Regions from separate parts of the Arthrobacter sp. lap29 genome, predicted to be linked through region 4. Evidence: riboswitches for the same ligand, from Rfam matches in the RefSeq annotation. Region 4 holds a riboswitch; each other region holds the start of a gene.

What was found. A riboswitch is a leader RNA that binds a small molecule or an ion and turns the genes downstream of it on or off. The one in region 4 is predicted to bind thiamine pyrophosphate.
Region 1: linked by a shared signal. The riboswitch ahead of thiO (glycine oxidase ThiO) and the one ahead of RY113_RS04090 (bifunctional hydroxymethylpyrimidine kinase/phosphomethylpyrimidine kinase) in region 4 are both predicted to bind thiamine pyrophosphate.
Region 2: linked by a shared signal. The riboswitch ahead of RY113_RS06170 (ECF transporter S component) and the one ahead of RY113_RS04090 (bifunctional hydroxymethylpyrimidine kinase/phosphomethylpyrimidine kinase) in region 4 are both predicted to bind thiamine pyrophosphate.
Region 3: linked by a shared signal. The riboswitch ahead of RY113_RS12705 (3-oxoacyl-ACP reductase) and the one ahead of RY113_RS04090 (bifunctional hydroxymethylpyrimidine kinase/phosphomethylpyrimidine kinase) in region 4 are both predicted to bind thiamine pyrophosphate.

Annotation. Positions count from the first base shown of each region.
Region 1 covers NZ_JAUCEK010000001.1:120,408-124,941, forward strand. The annotation lists gene RY113_RS00550 (FUSC family protein) at 1-828, opposite strand, end outside; gene RY113_RS00555 (MarR family transcriptional regulator) at 902-1,408, shown strand; gene thiE (thiamine phosphate synthase) at 1,580-2,257, opposite strand; TPP riboswitch at 2,272-2,397, shown strand; gene thiO (glycine oxidase ThiO) at 2,392-3,705, shown strand; gene thiS (sulfur carrier protein ThiS) at 3,714-3,953, shown strand; gene RY113_RS00575 (thiazole synthase) at 4,003-4,534, shown strand, end outside.
Region 2 covers NZ_JAUCEK010000003.1:134,506-139,039, forward strand. The annotation lists gene RY113_RS06165 (beta-N-acetylglucosaminidase domain-containing protein) at 1-2,215, shown strand, start outside; TPP riboswitch at 2,358-2,477, shown strand; gene RY113_RS06170 (ECF transporter S component) at 2,524-3,156, shown strand; gene RY113_RS06175 (ATP-binding cassette domain-containing protein) at 3,159-4,534, shown strand, end outside.
Region 3 covers NZ_JAUCEK010000007.1:22,873-27,406, forward strand. The annotation lists gene RY113_RS12700 (LLM class flavin-dependent oxidoreductase) at 1-1,143, opposite strand, end outside; gene RY113_RS12705 (3-oxoacyl-ACP reductase) at 1,179-1,943, opposite strand; TPP riboswitch at 2,019-2,112, opposite strand; gene RY113_RS12710 (hypothetical protein) at 2,195-2,674, opposite strand; gene RY113_RS12715 (ferritin-like domain-containing protein) at 2,806-3,369, opposite strand; gene RY113_RS12720 (GlsB/YeaQ/YmgE family stress response membrane protein) at 3,803-4,072, shown strand; gene RY113_RS12725 (pyridoxamine 5'-phosphate oxidase family protein) at 4,124-4,534, shown strand, end outside.
Region 4 covers NZ_JAUCEK010000002.1:201,729-206,262, reverse strand. The annotation lists gene rplU (50S ribosomal protein L21) at 1-24, opposite strand, end outside; gene RY113_RS04090 (bifunctional hydroxymethylpyrimidine kinase/phosphomethylpyrimidine kinase) at 418-2,103, opposite strand; TPP riboswitch at 2,094-2,192, opposite strand; gene RY113_RS04085 (Rne/Rng family ribonuclease) at 2,309-4,534, opposite strand, start outside.

The sequences.
Region 1 (4,534 bases), on a different contig from region 4:
GGCAATGACGGATTCAACCTCGTTCAGAATGAGGTTCAACGCTTCTGCGTCTTGGCGGCGCTGCCGGGCCCGGACGGTTGCGGGCCGGACTGTGCCGGAGCCGCTACCGAAGCTACTGCTGGCGCTCAGCGCCACCGATCCCCGGGCCCCGCGCACGGCGGCGCGGGCGGCACCAAGGTGGGTGCCGCCGTGGGACGCGTCTGCGGGGAACTGCGTGGCCAGGCGCACCACGGCCGTGATGGACCGGGCAACGGCAAGGCGGGCCGGCCCTAGCGGGTTCACCAGAACAGGGGCCATTGCGGCGAGCCACCCCACGGCGGCGCCGATCCCCAATGCAGCCACGACGGGGGCAACTCCGGCCAGGCTATTCGCGTAGGCGGCGCCGGCAGCGGCGGCAAAGACCATGATGACGGCGCCCGGGCCGGTGATCCGGAAGGCGGCAAAGATGTGAGAGGCCAGGCCAGCAATGAGCGATAGCACAGCGATTTGCGCCGCCATGGGGACGCCCATGGCACCGAGCAGTGCGCCGATTCCGACCGTGACCAGCATTGCTGCAGCCACGATTCCCAGCATGGGAGCCAACCGGCGGTAGGGCTGGTAGCGGCCGAAGGCGCTGGTCAGTGCGCCCAAAGTGGCCACCCCGGCCAGTTGTTGCTGGCCCATAAGCCCGCCGGCAACCAAGACCAGGCTCGCCGCAATGCCCACCTTGATGGCCGGGGCAAAGATGGCGTCGGCCGGGTGGATGGCAAGGGACTTGTACCAGGTGCGGGGAGCCACAGAGTGGGCCAGGGCCGTGCCACAGTGGCGAAGCCGGGAGGTCATGATCATCTTTCCATACTACAATCTATTTTACTAGTAAAATAGATGTGAATGATGTGAGAGTAGTCTCTAGACTGGATCCATGAGTGTACATGCAGAGTCGGGTGACTTCGTTGACAGGGCGCGGAAGGGCTGGGCACAAGTGCGGCCGGACCTGGATGTGGCCAGTATTGAGGTGATGGGGCGGATTACCAGGATTGGTGCCTTGGCTAACCACCGCGCGGAGCGTCATTTGGTTCACGAAGGGCTGACCCGGGCAGAGTTCGATGTCCTGTGCACCCTGGCCCGCAGCGGTGCCCCCTTGCGTGCCAGTGAGGTGACTGCCTCGACAATGCTCAGCGGCGCCTCCACCACCAAAAATGCCGACCGGCTGGCCAGACGCGGACTGATCGAGCGCCTCCCCTGGGAGCATGACGGCCGGGTGGTGCTCCTGCGGTTGACGGTTCAGGGGCAGGAGTTGGTGGATCGGGAATTTCCGCGCTTTCTGGAGCGGGATCGCCAGATGCTCTCCGGTCTGAGCGCGAGCGAACAGGCAAAGCTGGCCACGCTGCTGCGTAAAGTCGCCTTAGCCGCAGAGTCTTCCAGCTAGGCCTCGTAACGCCACACCTCGTTGCGCCACCATCGGATTGTGTCCTCCGCGGCAGTAGCCCACCCGGGCCGGTAGCGTCGATTGCCGGGCACAGCTGCACACCAGCCACACTCACCGACCCGTATTCCAAGCCAAAGGGACTGGCAATCCTCGCAATTCTTGTGGCGCGAATTAGCCCAGCGCAGGCAGCCGGGATAGCAGGGCCTGGGCGGCCGCCGTCGGATCTTGTGCTTCGGTGATGGCGCGGACAACAACAATCCGGGACGCGCCCGCCGCCACCACTTGCTCCACATTGGACAGCTCAACCCCGCCAATGGCGAACCACGGCTTGGTGGTGTTCAGCGATGCGGCGTGCTCCACCAGGGAAAGCCCGACGGCGGCACGGCCCGGCTTGGTGGGGGTGGCCCAGAGAGGTCCCACACAGAAGTAGTCGGCGTAGGGATGCTTCGCGGCTGCCGAAACCTGGGCGGGGTCGTGGCTGGAAAGGCCCATCGAGACCGGCCCCAGAAGTGTGCGGGCGGCAGGCAGCGGCAAATCCTTTTGACCAATGTGGAACACGGGTGCGCCACTGAGCGAAGCGATGTCCGCCCGGTCATTGACAGCCCACAACTTGCCGCATTCCTGTGCAACAGAACGCAACACGGCCAGCAATTCAAGCTCTTCTGCTGCCTCAATGGTTTTATCGCGCAGCTGGATAATATCAACACCGCCAGCAAAGGCGGCCCGCAGAAAATCGGCAAAATCCCCCTGTTTGGCGCGGGAATCCGTGCACAAATACAGTTGGGCGCTCTGGATCGAGGCAACGGTGTGGGCGGGGGCGCCGTCATGGATGGCAGAAATATGGCTCATGTCTCATAGACTAGTGCAGTACCGCGGGAGCCAGTGAAGCTGGCTGAGAGGGCGCCTAATGCGCCGACCGAAATACGCCCCCAGCGGGCGTGGAACCTGATCCGGGTCATGCCGGCGTAGGGAAGGAAGGCATTGTGGCCGATATTTTAAGCACCGACGTAGCCGTCATTGGCGGCGGAATTGTGGGCCTAGGCATCGCCTGGGAAGCCCAACGCGCGGGCCACACCGTCACAGTGATTGATCCTGCCCCCGCCACTGGTGCAACCTTTGCCGCCGCCGGTATGCTGGCCCCGGTCAGCGAACTCCATTACCAAGAAGAAGAACTACTGGCGCTGACACTCGCCTCGGCCGCACGCTGGCCCGAGTTCGTGGCTTCGCTGCCTGTTAGCTTGAGTGCCGCTGAGGCGGAAGCTGCGCGGGGGACTGGCTTCAACGTTTCGCCCACCCTGGTTCTGGGCGGGGACCCAGCTGACCGGCAGGCACTGGCTGACCTGCACGAGGTTCAAAAACAGTATGGGCTGGACTCGGAACAGCTTTCCATCCGCGAGGCCCGGGCCCTGGAACCACTCGTCGGCCCACACATCTCCTGCGCCTACCTGATGAAACAGGACCACCAAGTTGACCCGCGTGCCATGGCCACCGCGCTTCGCATGGCACTGGAAAACGCTTCAGGGGCCCGGGGCGCCGTCTCAGAAGGCACCGAAACAAACGTGCCGGCACCAGCGTTCGTGGCGGAGACCGCCGTCGGACTTCTCCACAAGGATCCGGCGGATAGCCACTCGTGTGTGACCGGAGTGCTGCTAGCTGACGGGCGCGAAATCCACGCCAAGGAAGTGGTGGTGGCCAATGCCCTTGGCGCCCCGCAACTGGCCGGCCTGCCCGAGGGGCTGAAGCTGCCGGTTCGTCCAGTGTATGGGGACGTTTTGCGGCTGCGCGTGCCGGAGCATCTGCTCCCGCTGACCACCGCCACCATCCGTGGGCTGGTGCGCGGGGTGCCTGTCTACATTGTGCCGCGCGAAGACGGCACCGTAGTGATTGGGGCAACAAGCCGCGAAGACGCCAACGCCGGTGTCAGCGCCGGGGGAGTACACCAGCTACTGCGCGATGCCCAGGTGTTGCTGCCCGCCGTGGCCGAGCTTGAACTGCTCGAATGCACCGCCCGTGCCCGTCCCGGAACCCCGGATAACGCCCCGCTGCTGGGACGGGTTTTGGGAGCAACCGGGCGGGACATCACCGGTCTCATCATTGCCACGGGCTTCTTCCGGCACGGTGTGTTGCTGACCCCCATCGCCGCGCTGATAGTCCGCCAGCTGTTGGGGGACATCACGGACCTGGCGTGGACGCATTTCCGCCCCGACCGTTTTTCTCCGTCACTCACCGCTGGCACCGCCAGCACCGCCGGCCCAACCTCGATACCGCTTGCCGGCCCCGCCGGCCCAACCGCGTAGGAGCAACCATGTTCACCATTCAACTCAATGGCACCACGGAAACCCACCCCGCCGGGACCACAGTTGCGGACCTTGTCACGGCCACCACCGGCAGGGCGCTGCTCGCCTCGGGACAGGCTGCCGACGGCGGCCGGCTTGGTGTTGCCGTTGCCCGCAACTCAGGCATTGTGCCTCGCAGCCAGTGGTCCGCCACTGCCGTGGAACACGAGGACGAACTTGAAATTGTCACAGCAGTACAGGGTGGCTAAGATCCCCGCCAACACATCATTGACCGTCCGAGACCGAAAAGTGAATGCCATGACCGAAGCACTGACCCGTAACGATTCCCTGGTAATTGACGGGATTGCGCTGAACTCCCGGCTCATTATGGGCACCGGAGGTGCTCCGAGCCTGTCCGGACTCGGTGCCGCACTCATCGCCTCCGGCACCGAGCTGACCACCGTGGCCATGCGCCGCTACTCGGTGGATGAGGCAGCGGGAGGTGGCACCAATTTGTTCCAGTTGCTGCTCGAGAACAACATTCGCATTCTGCCCAACACGGCCGGCTGCTTTACGGCCCGTGAAGCTGTGATGACAGCGGAACTGGGGCGTGAGGCCCTGGATACCGACTGGGTGAAATTGGAGGTCATCGCTGACGAGCACACCTTGCTGCCCGACGCCCTTGAACTTGCCGACGCCACCGAGCAGCTTGTCAACCGTGGCTTCAAGGTGTTCGCCTACACCAACGATGACCCGGTTCTGGCGCTGCGCCTGGAGCAGCTTGGAGCCACCGCCGTCATGCCGCTGGGTGCCCCCATCGGCACCGGCCTGGGCATCTTGAACCCGCATA
Region 2 (4,534 bases), on a different contig from region 4:
GCGCGCAATCGGTGTCAGCAGCTTCTACATTGCGCTCGATGACATCAACCCGTACCTGAACTGTGCCGCGGACAAGGCAAAATTCACCTTGCCGGGATTCCGTTCACTTGCCCAGGGCCAGGGGTTCTATTTGAACCGGATCGTCAAGGACTACATTAACGTCCATGGGCTGGCACCGTTGCAGACAGTGCCCACCAACTATGCCGGTTCCGGTCCAGACCCTTACAAGGGTGAGTTTGGTCTGCAGACGGATGATTCGATCCGTATTCAGTGGACCGGTGAAGGCGTCTTCTCCAACACCATTACGGAAGCTTCAGTAACCAAGGCGGTGACTTCCTACAACGCCGAGCATTTCTACATCTGGGACAACCTGCCCGTGAATGATGGACAGCGCGGACGCCTGTTCCTGAACCCGCTGGAGGGCCGCGACGCCAACCTGTACAAACACATTGACGGCATCACTTCCAACCCGATGATCGAACCGTATTCTTCGATGATCGCCCTGGCCGGGTTCGGCGACTACTCCTGGAACGGCCCCCAGTATGTGCCCGCAACAACACAATCCTCCATTATCAGTGAGCTTGCCGGCCCCAATGAGGCCATCAGGGCGTCTCTGGAAACCTTCGTGGACCTGAACCAGAGCTGGAAGCCCTACCGTCCGGAATCCAAAACGGCGCCGGCCCTGAGCGCAGACATCGCAACCTTCTGGACAGCTTTCGACGCCGGAAACACGGCCGGAATGGCACCGTTGAAGGCTCGTTTGGCCACCATTGCAGCAGGCCCGGAAACCTTGCCTGACATGGCCATGACAGGCTTCTACGATGATTCCAAGCCGTGGATTGACGCCGCAGCACACTGGGCCACGGCCATGGAGAAGCAAATCAGCATGCTGGAGGCCATTAAGGCGGGAAATGGCGTAGCCGCCACGGATGGTGCGCTTGCAGCCAATGGAGATATTGCTCTGGCCAAGGCGGCCACCGTGCCCGATGTTGGGCCGAACAACATTGGCATCACGCCTAACGTCATTGTTCCTTCGGTGGGAGATGGACTCTTTGAAATCTTTAGCAAAGAGGCACAGGGACGGTACAACACCTGGCTGAACCTGAGCCCCGTGGCAGCGTCCAGCTACTTCCCCGCAACGGCTACTTCCTCACTTCCCACCTACCAAAGCAACGCGCTCACACGCATGGTTGACGGCGATCCCAGCACTCTTTGGTGGTCCAGTGCACCTCCCGTGAACGGTTCCACCGTCACCATTGACTTAGGCGCCGTGAAGACGGTGGGCAAGGTGCTGATCCAGCAGGCCGATTCCGACACCAATAACGGTGACATGTTCTACCACGCACGGGTGGAGTATTCGGCGGACAATGCCACCTGGACACAGGCCGGAGTGTTTGAGAGCAAGCCGCGCATTGAGCAGAACTTTGATACTCCTGTAAGCGCACGGTACATCCGTCTGGTGTCCACGGGCACCAACCCGGGTGGCCAGTGGGTGAAGATCCGCGAGTTCCAGGCCCTGGAAGCAAATGAACGGCTGGCCAGCAACCTGCCGGGCGCAAATGGTACTGGTGCGCAGAGTGCCTTTGACGCAACCATTGCCACAGCCTTCGAGCCTGCCCAGGCCCCGGTAGAGGGTTCATACCTCTCCAATACCCTGGATGCACCGGCCGCCATGAAGTCAGCCGTTGTGGTGGGCCATGTGGCAGGGGACCTGCAAGTTAAGGTCGACAGCGAATGGGTCACCGTGGGTGCCTTGGATCCGAAACGCAGTTTCCAGGAAGCTGTTCTGGAGCAGGAAAGCATTGAGGGTATCCGCATCCTATTCACTCCGGGCGCAGCAGCCATGGGTGAGCAGACCTTGGCCGTTTATGAGCTTGGTTTGCGCGCCACCGGTCCTGTGGCTGGCGGCCCGTACATTGGTGAGGAAGTGGTGGAACCGACTCCGACGGCCACGGCGACCCCGACTCCGACGGCCACGGTTACTCCGACCGAATCGGCCACCGCCAGTACCGCACCCAGTGACACCCCGTCACCGAGTGCCTCGCCCACGAAGGACGGTTCAACCACACCTTCCGCCAGTGCCAGCGCCACGGCAGGTGCCGGTGATGACCTCGCCAGCACCGGGTTCAACCTCGGTGCAGCAGGTGGGATCGCTGTGATTCTCATGCTCGGTGGGTTGATCATGGCTAGCCGACGCAAGGTGCGCCAGCACTAGCAACAGCAAAAACTGAAAAAGGTTCCATCAAGTACTGCAGGCCTCCATCTCACGGTGGGCGTCTGCAGTACTTTTTTCATGACGCATTTCTTTCCACGCATTGGCTACCGGGTGTGAGCGGGGGTAAGCTGAAGCCGCAATTCAAACACGACAGGGGAGCGTGCACCCATTTATCGGGTGTCGGCGCTGAGAGTGCGGTTCGCCGCAGACCCTCGAACCTGCTCCGGCTAGTACCGGCGAAGGGAGTCGAGTTCTCTTCGGCTGCGCGGAAAGACCGCTGCAGCCGCCCCTCCTGAAAAGGAGGAAACATGAGTAAGTCAGTTACGGGCACGTCCGCCCCGAAAAACACGCAACAAAAGAACAAAAGCACCTGGCGGGTTGTCGACATTGTTGTCGTCTCGGTTCTGGGTGTTGCCGTTGGCGTTATCTTTTGGCTCTGGTCCGCCGGCTACGGTTTCATCGCAGCCTTCACCGTAGCCTTCCCACCCGTTGGTGCACTTTACGTTGGCGGCTGGCTGATTGCCGGCGTGCTGGGTGCCTTAGTGGTCCGCAAACCGGGCGCGGCGTTATATTGCGAATTGATCGCCGCCACCGTTGAAGGACTGCTGGGAACCCACTTCGGGTTCACGGTGCTGCTCTCAGGCTTGATTCAAGGCCTAGGCGCCGAGCTGGCCTTCGCCGTATTCCGTTACCGCAAATTCAATCTTCCCGTTGCCATCTTGGCCGGAACCTTGGCCGGCTTGGCGCTGGGCGTCTATGAAAACCTTATCTACAACGTGGCCTGGGCCTTGGAATGGAAGCTCGTCTACGCGGTGCTGGCCATGGTCTCCGGTGCTCTCATTGCGGGGGTAATTTCTTGGCTGGCCGTGCGCGGGTTGGCACGCACAGGCGCGCTGGCGAACCTGCCCTCACGTGGGGCCGCCACCGAAAAGGCAATCTAGTCATGGCCATCGTGCAGAACCGCGGTGCACCAGTACAGGTCTCTGTCAGGGGGTGGGGCTGGCAGCATTCGGGCCGGAACAACCAAGCCCTCCACGGCCTGGATTTGGAAATCTCCCCGGGTGAACGCGTACTGCTGCTGGGCCCTTCGGGTGCCGGAAAATCAACCTTGCTGCACGCCCTAGCCGGTGTGCTCGGGGATGACGAGGACGCCAATGAGATGGGTGAGCTGCTCATTGACGGGCGCCCTGTGCACGAATCGCGCGGCCGTACCGGGCTCATGCAGCAGGACCCTGATGCTCAGGTGGTGCTCTCACGCATTGGTGACGACGTTGCCTTCGGCGCTGAAAACCTTGCCGTGCCGCGCGAGGAAATTTGGCGCCGCGTCCCGGCTGCCTTGGAGTCGGTGGGCCTGAACCTGCCACTGGACCACTCCAGCTCCGCACTCTCCGGCGGGCAGAAGCAGCGCCTGGGACTAGCCGGTATTTTGGCCATGCGGCCCGGCCTGCTGCTGCTCGATGAGCCCACCGCCAACCTGGATCCGGCCGGTGTGGTGGAGGTCCGTGACGCCGTGCGCCGCAGCCTCGATGAAACCGGGGCCACCCTGGTTGTGGTGGAGCACCGCGTCTCCGTCTGGCTGGAGGTGGTGGACAGGATAGTGGTGTTGGCTCCGGCCGCCCTGGGAGAGCCCGGTGGCGTGCTGTTCGACGGTCCTCCCGCCACGGTTCTTGCCCAGAGCCGGGACTTACTGGCCAAGGCTGGTATTTGGGTTCCTGGCCACGTCCCGGAAGTCCGTGCCCGCATCACCAACCCGTCCGACGCCGGACGCCCCCTGCTGCTAGAGGCGGAGGCTTTGGCGCTCTCCCGCACCAAGGGACGCAAGCGCCGCCCGGTGGTGCCGGCAGCCGTGGTGCCTTCAGTGCAGGTGCGGGCCGGGCATGCGCTGAGTGTGACCGGGCTCAATGGATCCGGAAAGTCAACGCTCGCACTGACCCTGGCCGGACTGCTGGCCCCAGTGAGTGGCCACTTGGCTGCGCTGGAACCCTTGGCGCGCGGTGCCGGGCCCGAGCCGCTGAAATGGCGTGGACGGGATTTGATCAGCCGGATTGGCACCGTCTTTCAGGAACCCGAGCACCAATTTGTTGCTGGTACTGTCCGGGATGAGCTGTTGTTTGCGCCGAGGCTGCTAGGCCGTGGCGAGGATACCGTGGATGAACTACTGGTGCGCCTGCGGCTGGAACACTTAGCGGACGCCAACCCGTTCACACTTTCGGGTGGGGAGAAGCGGCGGCTGTCAGTGGCAACAGTGCTGGCGGCGAGCCCACAACTCCTGGTCTTGGACGAGCCTACGTTTGGACAGGACGCGAACACGTGGGCCGA
Region 3 (4,534 bases), on a different contig from region 4:
TCCATCGCACGCCCCAGATTCAAACCAGGCCACCATTTCATCCGCCACCTCGGTGGGGGTGCCAATCATGGTGGCATGGCCTCCCCCGGCGGCCAGAAAACCCAGCAATTCGCGCAGTGTGGGCTGCTTGGTCTCGATAATGCGTGCCACGGTGAGGTACCGGCCTTGGGGGCCGGTAAAGGTGGAAGCTGGCGCCAAGGGCGCCACCAAATCATCCAGCCCATGAGTACGGTAATCCATGCCCGTGAAAATATTGAGCTGAGTGATGGCCGCGTCAATGTCCAAGTAGGCATCCAGCGCCCGTTTCTTCGCCAAGGCCTCTTCACGGCTTGCGCCCACATATGTCACAAGACCCGGGAGCACAGGAACCTGCGTCCCAGCACGGCCTGCAGCGTATAGGCGCCTTCTGATGTCTGTGGCGAACTCAAGTGCGGAGTCCTGATCCCAAGACACCGAGTAAATAGCTTCGGCAAATTGAGCAGCAAAGTCCCGCCCAGCCTCGGAGGAACCGGCTTGAAAGAGCACCGGGCGCCCCTGCGGAGAACGCGGCACGTTCAGTGGCCCAGCCACCTGGAAGTACTTGCCAACATGGTTAATGGGCTGGATCTGCTCCGGATCAAGGAACATTCCCTTCTCCCGGTCTCTTGGCAATGCCTCATCCGCCCAAGAGTCCCACAGTTGCCCTAGCACCCGCACAAATTCATTGGCCCGTTCATAACGTTCCGCGTGAGAGGGCAGGGCCGCAAAACCATGGTTTTGCGCCTCGGCATCAAACATGGAAGTCACAATGTTCGCACCCACCCGGCCCCCGCTGATGTGATCCAGTGATGCCAGCATGCGTGCTGCGTGAAAGGGCGTGTAGAAACTTGAGGAGACCGTGGTGACCAGGCCAATGTGCGTTGTGGCCCGGGCCATGGCGCTCAACGCCGTAATCGGCTCAAAAAGCCCGGGTACCCCGGCAGAATACTGGCGGTTGACGGCATGCCCGTCGGCGAAGAAAACCGCGTCAAGACAACCGGTTTCGGCCAGCTGGGCTAGTTCCTCGAAATACTGTATTTGCCCAACCCGGGCTGCACTGGACTCAGGATGCCGCCAGCCCATGGTGTGGTGTCCAGCCCCGAAAAGGAACGCGTTGATGTGCATCGCCCGAATTTTGGGGCAGGAGAGCGTTTCCATCCTTAGTTCATGACCAATCCGCCGTCGACTACAAGGTTCTGCCCCGTGACGGCTCGGGACCAGGGTGAGGCGAAGAATAGTGCTGCGTCAGCAAATTCCGCCGGGGTAGTCACCTTACGCAGTGGGGTACCACCGGCAATAAGCTCAAAGACTTCCTCTGGGGTGGCCGCTGAGGCGTCAGTGGTGCGCAGCAATCCCCCGGAGACCATGTTCACGCGAATATTGGACGGGCCTAGATCGGCAGCAAAGGTCCGGGTCAGTGCCAGCAACGCCGCTTTGGCGGAGGTGTAGTCGTGGTAGGGCACTACCGGGTTTTGAAACAGGTTGGTGCCGATGTTGATGATGGAGCCCCACCCGGCAAGAGCCATGCCAGGAAGCGCCGCCTGAATCGTGTTAAGCGCACCTCCCACAACACCGGAAAACTGTGCCGTGAACTCACCGTATTCAATGGCATGGGCTTTGGAACGGCCGTCCCCGTTGAAGGAAAAATCAGGCAAGGCATTGTTGATCACGGTGGTAATGGGTGCAGAGAAATACTCCGCAGCAGCTGCCACCATGTCCTGTACCTCTTGGGTGGTGGTGACATCTGCCCGCAGCGCAATAGCTTGCTCGGGACCGATTTCGGCGGCGAGCCTCTGGGCTGATTCCTCGCTGTTGCGGTAATTCAGCACCACTTTGGCGCCTTCCCGGGCAAAGGAACGTGCCACATCCGAGCCTAGGCCTCGGCCGGCTCCAGTGATCAGTACAATTTGGTCCTTGATTTGCATCGCGTGCACCCTTCAGTAGTTCGAAAGGATGCCAGGATTGCTCGAATACGCCACCTCAAGGGCTACGAATCGTCATTGCTGCAGGACCGGCATCCCTTCGCTCGGATTATCGAGATCAGGTTCAACGGGTCTAGCTCTCAGCCGCCAAGCGGCACCCCGTGTCGTGTCCACCGCCCAAGCTACCACGGTTACAACTCCGGGGCGCATCTGGGTCACAGGCTTTAGGCTTTAGGCTTTACGCTGTGGGCGGGTCACCCCTTGGCGGGGTCGACGTCCTCCACGTACGTTTTTCCATCTGCTCCCGTTTTGATCAGGTAATCATTACCGGCTTGTTCCACGGCGTTTTCCCCTGCTTGAACAGCGCGGTCAGTGGCGGGTTCGTCAATGGCGGAACGTTCCGCATCCCCAAGAATAGCGCCCAGACCTTGGGAGTCTTGGGTTGGTTCTCCGGGCGGAATCACTTCCCCATGTCCACGGGCGTCAGGTGCCTCGCTGACGGCGGTCTGACTCATGTCCGCGAAGGTTTGCTGGCCTTGGTGAGACCAACTGACGTGGACGGATGCCGAGCCGTCATCCGGTGTTTTCACCACCGTTTCGATGGCGTTTTCCGGTGCCCCCATTGCCTGCAGCTTCTGCTGGTAAGAGCCCACCAATTCTTTCAGGGATTCGGGCGTCCAATCGCCATCCTGGAGTCGGATGGAGATTTCTACTGGTTCAGCACTGTAATTCATTATTTCTCCTGGCAGTTGGGCAGATAGTGATTTGTTTAGACAGGGCATTGCTGGTCATGAAAGTAAGCGCGGCAACGCTTCCTTCGCGCGCTCACGGCCGGCGCACTCACGCCGGGAGTTAGGATCAGCAACTAGACGCTTCCAGGGGGCAGGTAGGGCGGAACCTCAATCACAGCATGGCCGGCACCGTTTGCACCATCTTGGTCTCTGGCATCCGCCTGGGCCAGAGTGTCCGCGGCTGCCCTCAGTTTTTCAAGGGCTAGCTGCTCCCGTGAGTAGTTTTGACTCAAGAGTGGGACTGCTTCGGTGACGTCCAGGGATTTTGCTTGTAGGAGGAGAGACTCGTACACGGCCACCTCATGGTGCTGGCTTTCCAGAGCACCGGCAACAACAACAGCGTCTACGAGTGTGTTGTCAGTTTTGGCCATAAAGGATTTCAATTCTTTGGCGAGCCCCTTGGTAGTGGGCGAGGGATGCTGGCTGTTTTCCTTACCCATCAATGCCAGGCACTGTTCCAGATTCTCAATGTTCAGCCGGGTTTCTTGGGCATGTTCGTCAAAGAACTCGGTGAGAACACTGCGCATCGCTGACTTTGACAACTCTTCCATCAAATCCAAAGAATCGTGTTCCATGGTCAGCGCAGTTCCAAGCTTGTAGCAAAAAATCTCATCAAGTGTTGTGAATCGTTCAAACATAGCGTTTCCTCCACAATCGTTTTGGCACGTAGTGAAACAAGTCTTCTTGCTGCGTCAGTTCTAGGACGCCCTCCTCGTTTCTAGACTCTAACCACCCAGTCAACAAATATCCAAGATCTTCCTGAGGCAATAGCCGCGAAAATTCAGCGTTATCCGTATGGATATCTCCGTTGGGACGGCTCCTTGCAGGAACCCCGGCAGGAATCAATGTCACTGCTTTCCAGCAACGCTCAGGGCCGGCCTTCCAGCGCAAATTTACGTATCTTGGCGTGCATTTAGTCCAAGAATGTGGTTAGGGTAGATGAGTCGATCCCGTTGGATCGATGGCAAAAACTCGAAATGCGTGCAGTAGTGATGCACTGAGAGCAGTGCATGGAGACCGTTCTCAATTACGCCATACGAGTAAAGACTTTCTTGCACTTTAGGAGTAACCATGGGTTTCATCGGATGGATTATCTTGGGTCTAATTGTCGGCGCCATTGTTAAGGCAGTTCTGCCAGGACGGGTTAACGGCGGTTGGATCACCAGCCTTGTATTGGGTGTGGTTGGCGCCATTGTTGGAGGATGGATCGGAGACCTTCTCTTCGGCGGCGGAAAAATGGAATTTTGGAGCCTAGGCTCGTGGCTCCTAGCCATTGTTGGCGGCCTGGTTGTTGCGGGCGTCTACGGAGCCATCACCGGCCGCAACAAGTCAGCAGCCTAGCCAGAGCAGCGTGCTAACCAAAGCAGCGTCCACTTCAGGAGGAATGTCCCCATGTTAACGAACGAAGATTCAGCAACCGAAGACCTCAACAAAGTCCTGACGATCATCAATTCGCACCGCATTTGCATGTTCACTACCCAAGGCCCTGACGGCTTGCTAAGTCATCCAATGACGGTTGCCAAGGTCGAGGACGGCGGTGAACTGTGGTTTCTCAGCTCTGCTGGCACCTCCCCTGTTGAACAGGCGCAGCTGGCACCAGAGGTTAACCTTTCCTTCGCGGGAAAAGACCAGTGGCTCTCACTTCACGGACAAGCCGCAGTGATCACCAGTGAAGCGAAAGCGCGGGAATTGTGGAATCCGGCAGCCGCTGCTTTCTACCCGGATGGCCCCGAGTCCAAGGAATTGGTCTTGATCCGGGTGCGCCCCGATGGTGCTCAATATTGGGAATCTCCCGGCGGCGTC
Region 4 (4,534 bases):
TGCGCGGACAATCGCGTACACCACTGGGGAACTCACTTCTCTCGACGTTATTACAAAGTTTTTATGCCAACATGAATCATAATTGACCATGCTAACCGTATGCGCCGCAGTTCAAGATTGAACAGACACGGTATGCATACTATGTGCCTCAACGCCGTGGACCTCAATGGAGTTCTGCCATGGAGTGGTTGCCCTAGGTGTTGGCGTAAGCACCGAAGATCAAGAATACGCTAATTCTGGCTCCGGGAGCAAATGAGACTGATTTCGTATCCTGCGCATCCTCGGACAAGTGAATATTTTCATCCGATGGCTGCGGCGATCCCCGAAACCGTACTAGGCAACTTTAGCGCGACTCAGATCAGAAAAAGGCATTTCCGGGCGTGACTCGCCGCATTTTTTGCTTTATCCGGCGTGGTGTTAATCACTCTGGGTATCTTGGGGCGCAGGAGCGTGCAGGTGCGGGGCCGCAAAGAAGTCCACCTCGTACGCGGCGGAGTGGGCAAAGGCTGCCTTCATGCCGGCCCGCTCACGCACTGAACCGCTCCGTGCTGCGTTGTCCAGGATGGCAATTGCCGTTTCCGTGGCTTTGGCAAATTCTTCGGAGGCGTACGTTTGCAACCAGGCCCCGTAGGGGTGCTCACCCTCAAACGCTAGATACTCGGTGTGCAGCATGCGGCCCACTTCCGCATACAGCCAGTAGCAGGGCAGCACTGCGGCCACTACTTCGCCGTAGCTTCCCGAGAAGGCCACACCTTGCAGGTGATCCACATAGTGTTTGGTGACAGGTCCTTGCATCAGCCCGGCACCGTGACCGCCCTCCAACAGCCCCGCCGCATCGTGTTCCCGCTCCAACGGATACTGACTTAGCCAATCTCGGTGCAATGAGACTTCCACCTCGAGGCAGTTCTGTGCCCCGCCGGCCCAAAACTTCTGTTCCACTTCGGTCGGCGCCAGCGCACTGGCCCTCGCGAGCACCCGCGAGTACGTGCCTAAGTAGAGTGCGTCCTGGGCCAGATAGTAGGCAAAGTGCCTGCGGGCGAGTGTTCCCGCGGCAAGTTCGCTAATGAAATCAAGGGAAGCAATCGCGGCACGTTGCTCAGCGCAGTCCGCCCAGAGCTCTTGGCTGAAGCTATCTGCGTGAGGAGCAGCAGTTGCCCACAGTTCGCTCAGGTGATTGACGGGCCCCGAACCGTGACCCACCGCCAGTTCAGCAGATGTTTCCAAGGCACGAGCCAGCCACGCCTTGGCACGGGCCACGCTGCGGGGCCAATCATTGAGCTGGGGCATAAGAGTTGCCAGAGCCGCCGAAAGTGAGCAGCCGGTGCCATGAGTGTTCGGGGTGTCAATGCGTGTCCCCATGAATTCATGCACTGTGCCGTCCGCGGAAACCAGGGCGTCCGGACATTTCCGAGACGCAAGATGCCCACCTTTGACCAGCACCCGGATCTGGTGTTCGGCTGCCAGTTCCTTGCCCTGTTGCACCGCCTCGTCCCAGCTTGAGGCCGCGGGCTTGCCCAGCAGGACACCAAGCTCGGGAATATTGGGGGTGACCAGGTGCGCCAGGGAAAGCAGAGAGAGCATGGCGTTGCGGGCCTCCGGAGCCATGAGCGTGTCACCGCTGGTAGCCACCATGACCGGGTCAAGCACGACGACGGGAGGCCGGGTTGCCGCCAGCCATTGCCCTACCGCGCTCATCACCTCGGCCGTGCCCAGCATGCCGATCTTCACCGCATCAATGCTGATGTCTTCGGAGATGGCTTCCAGCTGTGCCCTAAGGAATCCAACGTCCGGCACGTGAATCTCGCGGACGCCTCGCGTATTTTGGGCCGTCAATGCCGTGATGGCGGCCATTGCGTAACCGCCATGGGCGCTGATTGCTTTGATATCGGCTTGGATACCGGCCCCTCCCGAAGGGTCGGAACCGGCAATACTCAAAACCCGTGGGTGCCGTGTTCCCGGGAGCTGTGGCGCTGGCAGTGCCGCAGCTGGCGAGCCTGCAACAAGCGAGGCGTGGACTGTTGAGGCTTGGACGGTTGAGGCTTGGACTGTTGAGGCTAGGGGTAGCGCGTCTTGATCAGAAGAAACTAGTGCAGTTGTATCCATGGGGACATCCCTTCGCCGGTGCTAACCGGGCAGGTTCAACGGGTATTGTCTCAGCCGGCCCTGATGGCCTGGCACCCCGTGTCTGTTTCCACCCTAACCCTGCTAGCAGGCCAACAAAAAATAGCCCGCAGCAATGCCTGTAAAGTGACGCACATTTGCGTTTCTTCAAGCGTCGCTGCGGGCCATTGAGAGAAGGCCTAGGCGGTTACAGCTCGGAAGCCGGAACCCCTACACCCAAAATGATGGGCTCGGCACTCTTGTGGACTACCGGCGCCGGTGTAGAGATGCGCACCTGAGCGCTGCTGTGGGGAGCTGAACCTTGGCTTGTAACAGGCGCCTCTGACGTTTCTACCGTCATATCAGCACCACCTTGAGCACTGCGTGCGCTGCGGTTGCGGCGGCCACGGCGTGCTCGGGAACGGTTACTGCCGGACTCTTCCGCCTCCGCTACCTTGTGCTCGTGCGTAGAGGGCTCGGGTGCAGATGGCTCGGGTGCAGAGTGCTCTGCCCCGGGGGCTGAGAGCTGGTCCAGCGCCTGAGTCAGCCCCGCCAGAGCGGCTGCCTGATCAGCATTGTTGTGCGCAACCATGCCACCGCTTTCACTGCGATGCCCACGCGGCAACTCAATGGCCTCCCCACCCAAGGTGAGGATTCCGGCGTCGTGCATTACATGCTGCTCCGAAGCATCCGCAGCCTGGTGGTGCCCCTGCGCTGGGGAATGCTCGTGATGCGTGGCAGCAGCTGCGGCAGCAATATTCGCCAGCGCGGCACGGGCTTCGTGAGCCTTCTGCACCTTCGCGGCTTCAAGGGCCTCGGCAGCCTCATCGGACAGCGGCGTCACGGGGGTTTCCTGATGCTGCTCCGCCTCGTTCCCCTGCGTACGGTTGCGGTTGCGCTTCCGCTCGCTTCGGGTTGAGCGGTTAGCGGTGCGTTCCGGCTCGCGCTGCTCCACGGTGGGTGCGTGAACCTGAGCCTGAACCTGGGCGCCTTCCACGCCGGGAGTGTGCGGGCGGCGGTGCTCCACGGGAATTTCGTGGGTGACCATGCCGCGGCCGGCGCAGGTGCCACACTGCTCACCGAAGACCTCAAGCAGGCCGGTGCCCATACGCTTGCGGGTCATCTGAATCAGACCCAAACTCGTCACCTCGGCCACCTGGTGCTTGGTCCGGTCACGTCCCAGGCACTCAACCAGGCGGCGCAGCACCAGATCGCGGTTGGATTCCAAAACCATGTCAATGAAGTCAATGACAATGATGCCGCCAATGTCGCGCAGCCGCAGCTGGCGCACCACTTCCTCGGCAGCTTCTAAGTTGTTCTTGGTGACGGTCTCTTCCAAGTTGCCGCCGGATCCGGTGAACTTGCCCGTGTTCACATCAACCACTGTCATGGCTTCCGTGCGGTCAATGACCAGTGAACCACCGGAAGGCAGGAACACCTTACGTTCGAGGGCCTTGTTGATCTGCTCGTCAATGCGGTGTGCACTAAAAATGTCTTCGGGGTTGGTCCACTTCTCCAGACGGTCCAACAGATCCGGAGCCACGTAGGTCACATAGGCCTCAATGGTGTCCCAGGCGTCTTCACCGGAGACGATGAGCTTGGAGAAGTCCTCATTGAAGACGTCACGGACCACCTTGATGGTCAGATCCGGCTCGCCGTAGAGCATTTCCGGTGCCAGCGTCTTGGAGGAGGCGGCACGGTTGTTGATGCCTTCCCACTGGGCGCGCAAACGGTTGATGTCATTGGTGAGCTCTTCCTCACTGGCACCCTCGGCTGCTGTGCGCACAATGACCCCGGCGTTCTCGGGCAGGTGGTCCTTCAGGACCCGCTTGAGACGGTTCCGTTCGACGTCGGGCAGCTTACGTGAGATCCCTGTCATGGAGCCGCCGGGCACAAACACCAGGTAGCGTCCGGGCAGGGAAATCTGGCTGGTCAGGCGGGCACCCTTGTGTCCAACAGGGTCCTTGGAGACCTGGACCAGAACCGAATCGCCGGACTTCAGCGCGTTTTCAATGCGGCGCGGCTGGCCGTTGAGGTCCGCTGCGTCCCAATCAACTTCGCCAGCGTAAAGAACCGCATTGCGGCCGCGGCCAATATCCACGAAGGCCGCTTCCATGCTGGGCAGCACGTTTTGGACCTTGCCCACGTAGACGTTGCCGATCAGGGAATCCTGCTGCGTCTTGGAAACAAAGTGCTCGGCCAGGATGCCGTCTTCGAGAACACCAATCTGGATGCGGTCATCGGCCTGGCGGACCACCATGACGCGGTCCACGGATTCGCGGCGGGCCAGGAACTCGGCTTCTGTGATGACTGTGCGGCGGCGGCCGGAATCGCGGGAGTCGCGGCGGCGCTGCTTCTTCGCTTCCAGACGGGTAGAGCCGCGCAGGCTCGTAACACGGTTAGAGACGCTTGCCGTGGGCTCGGCAGGAACGCG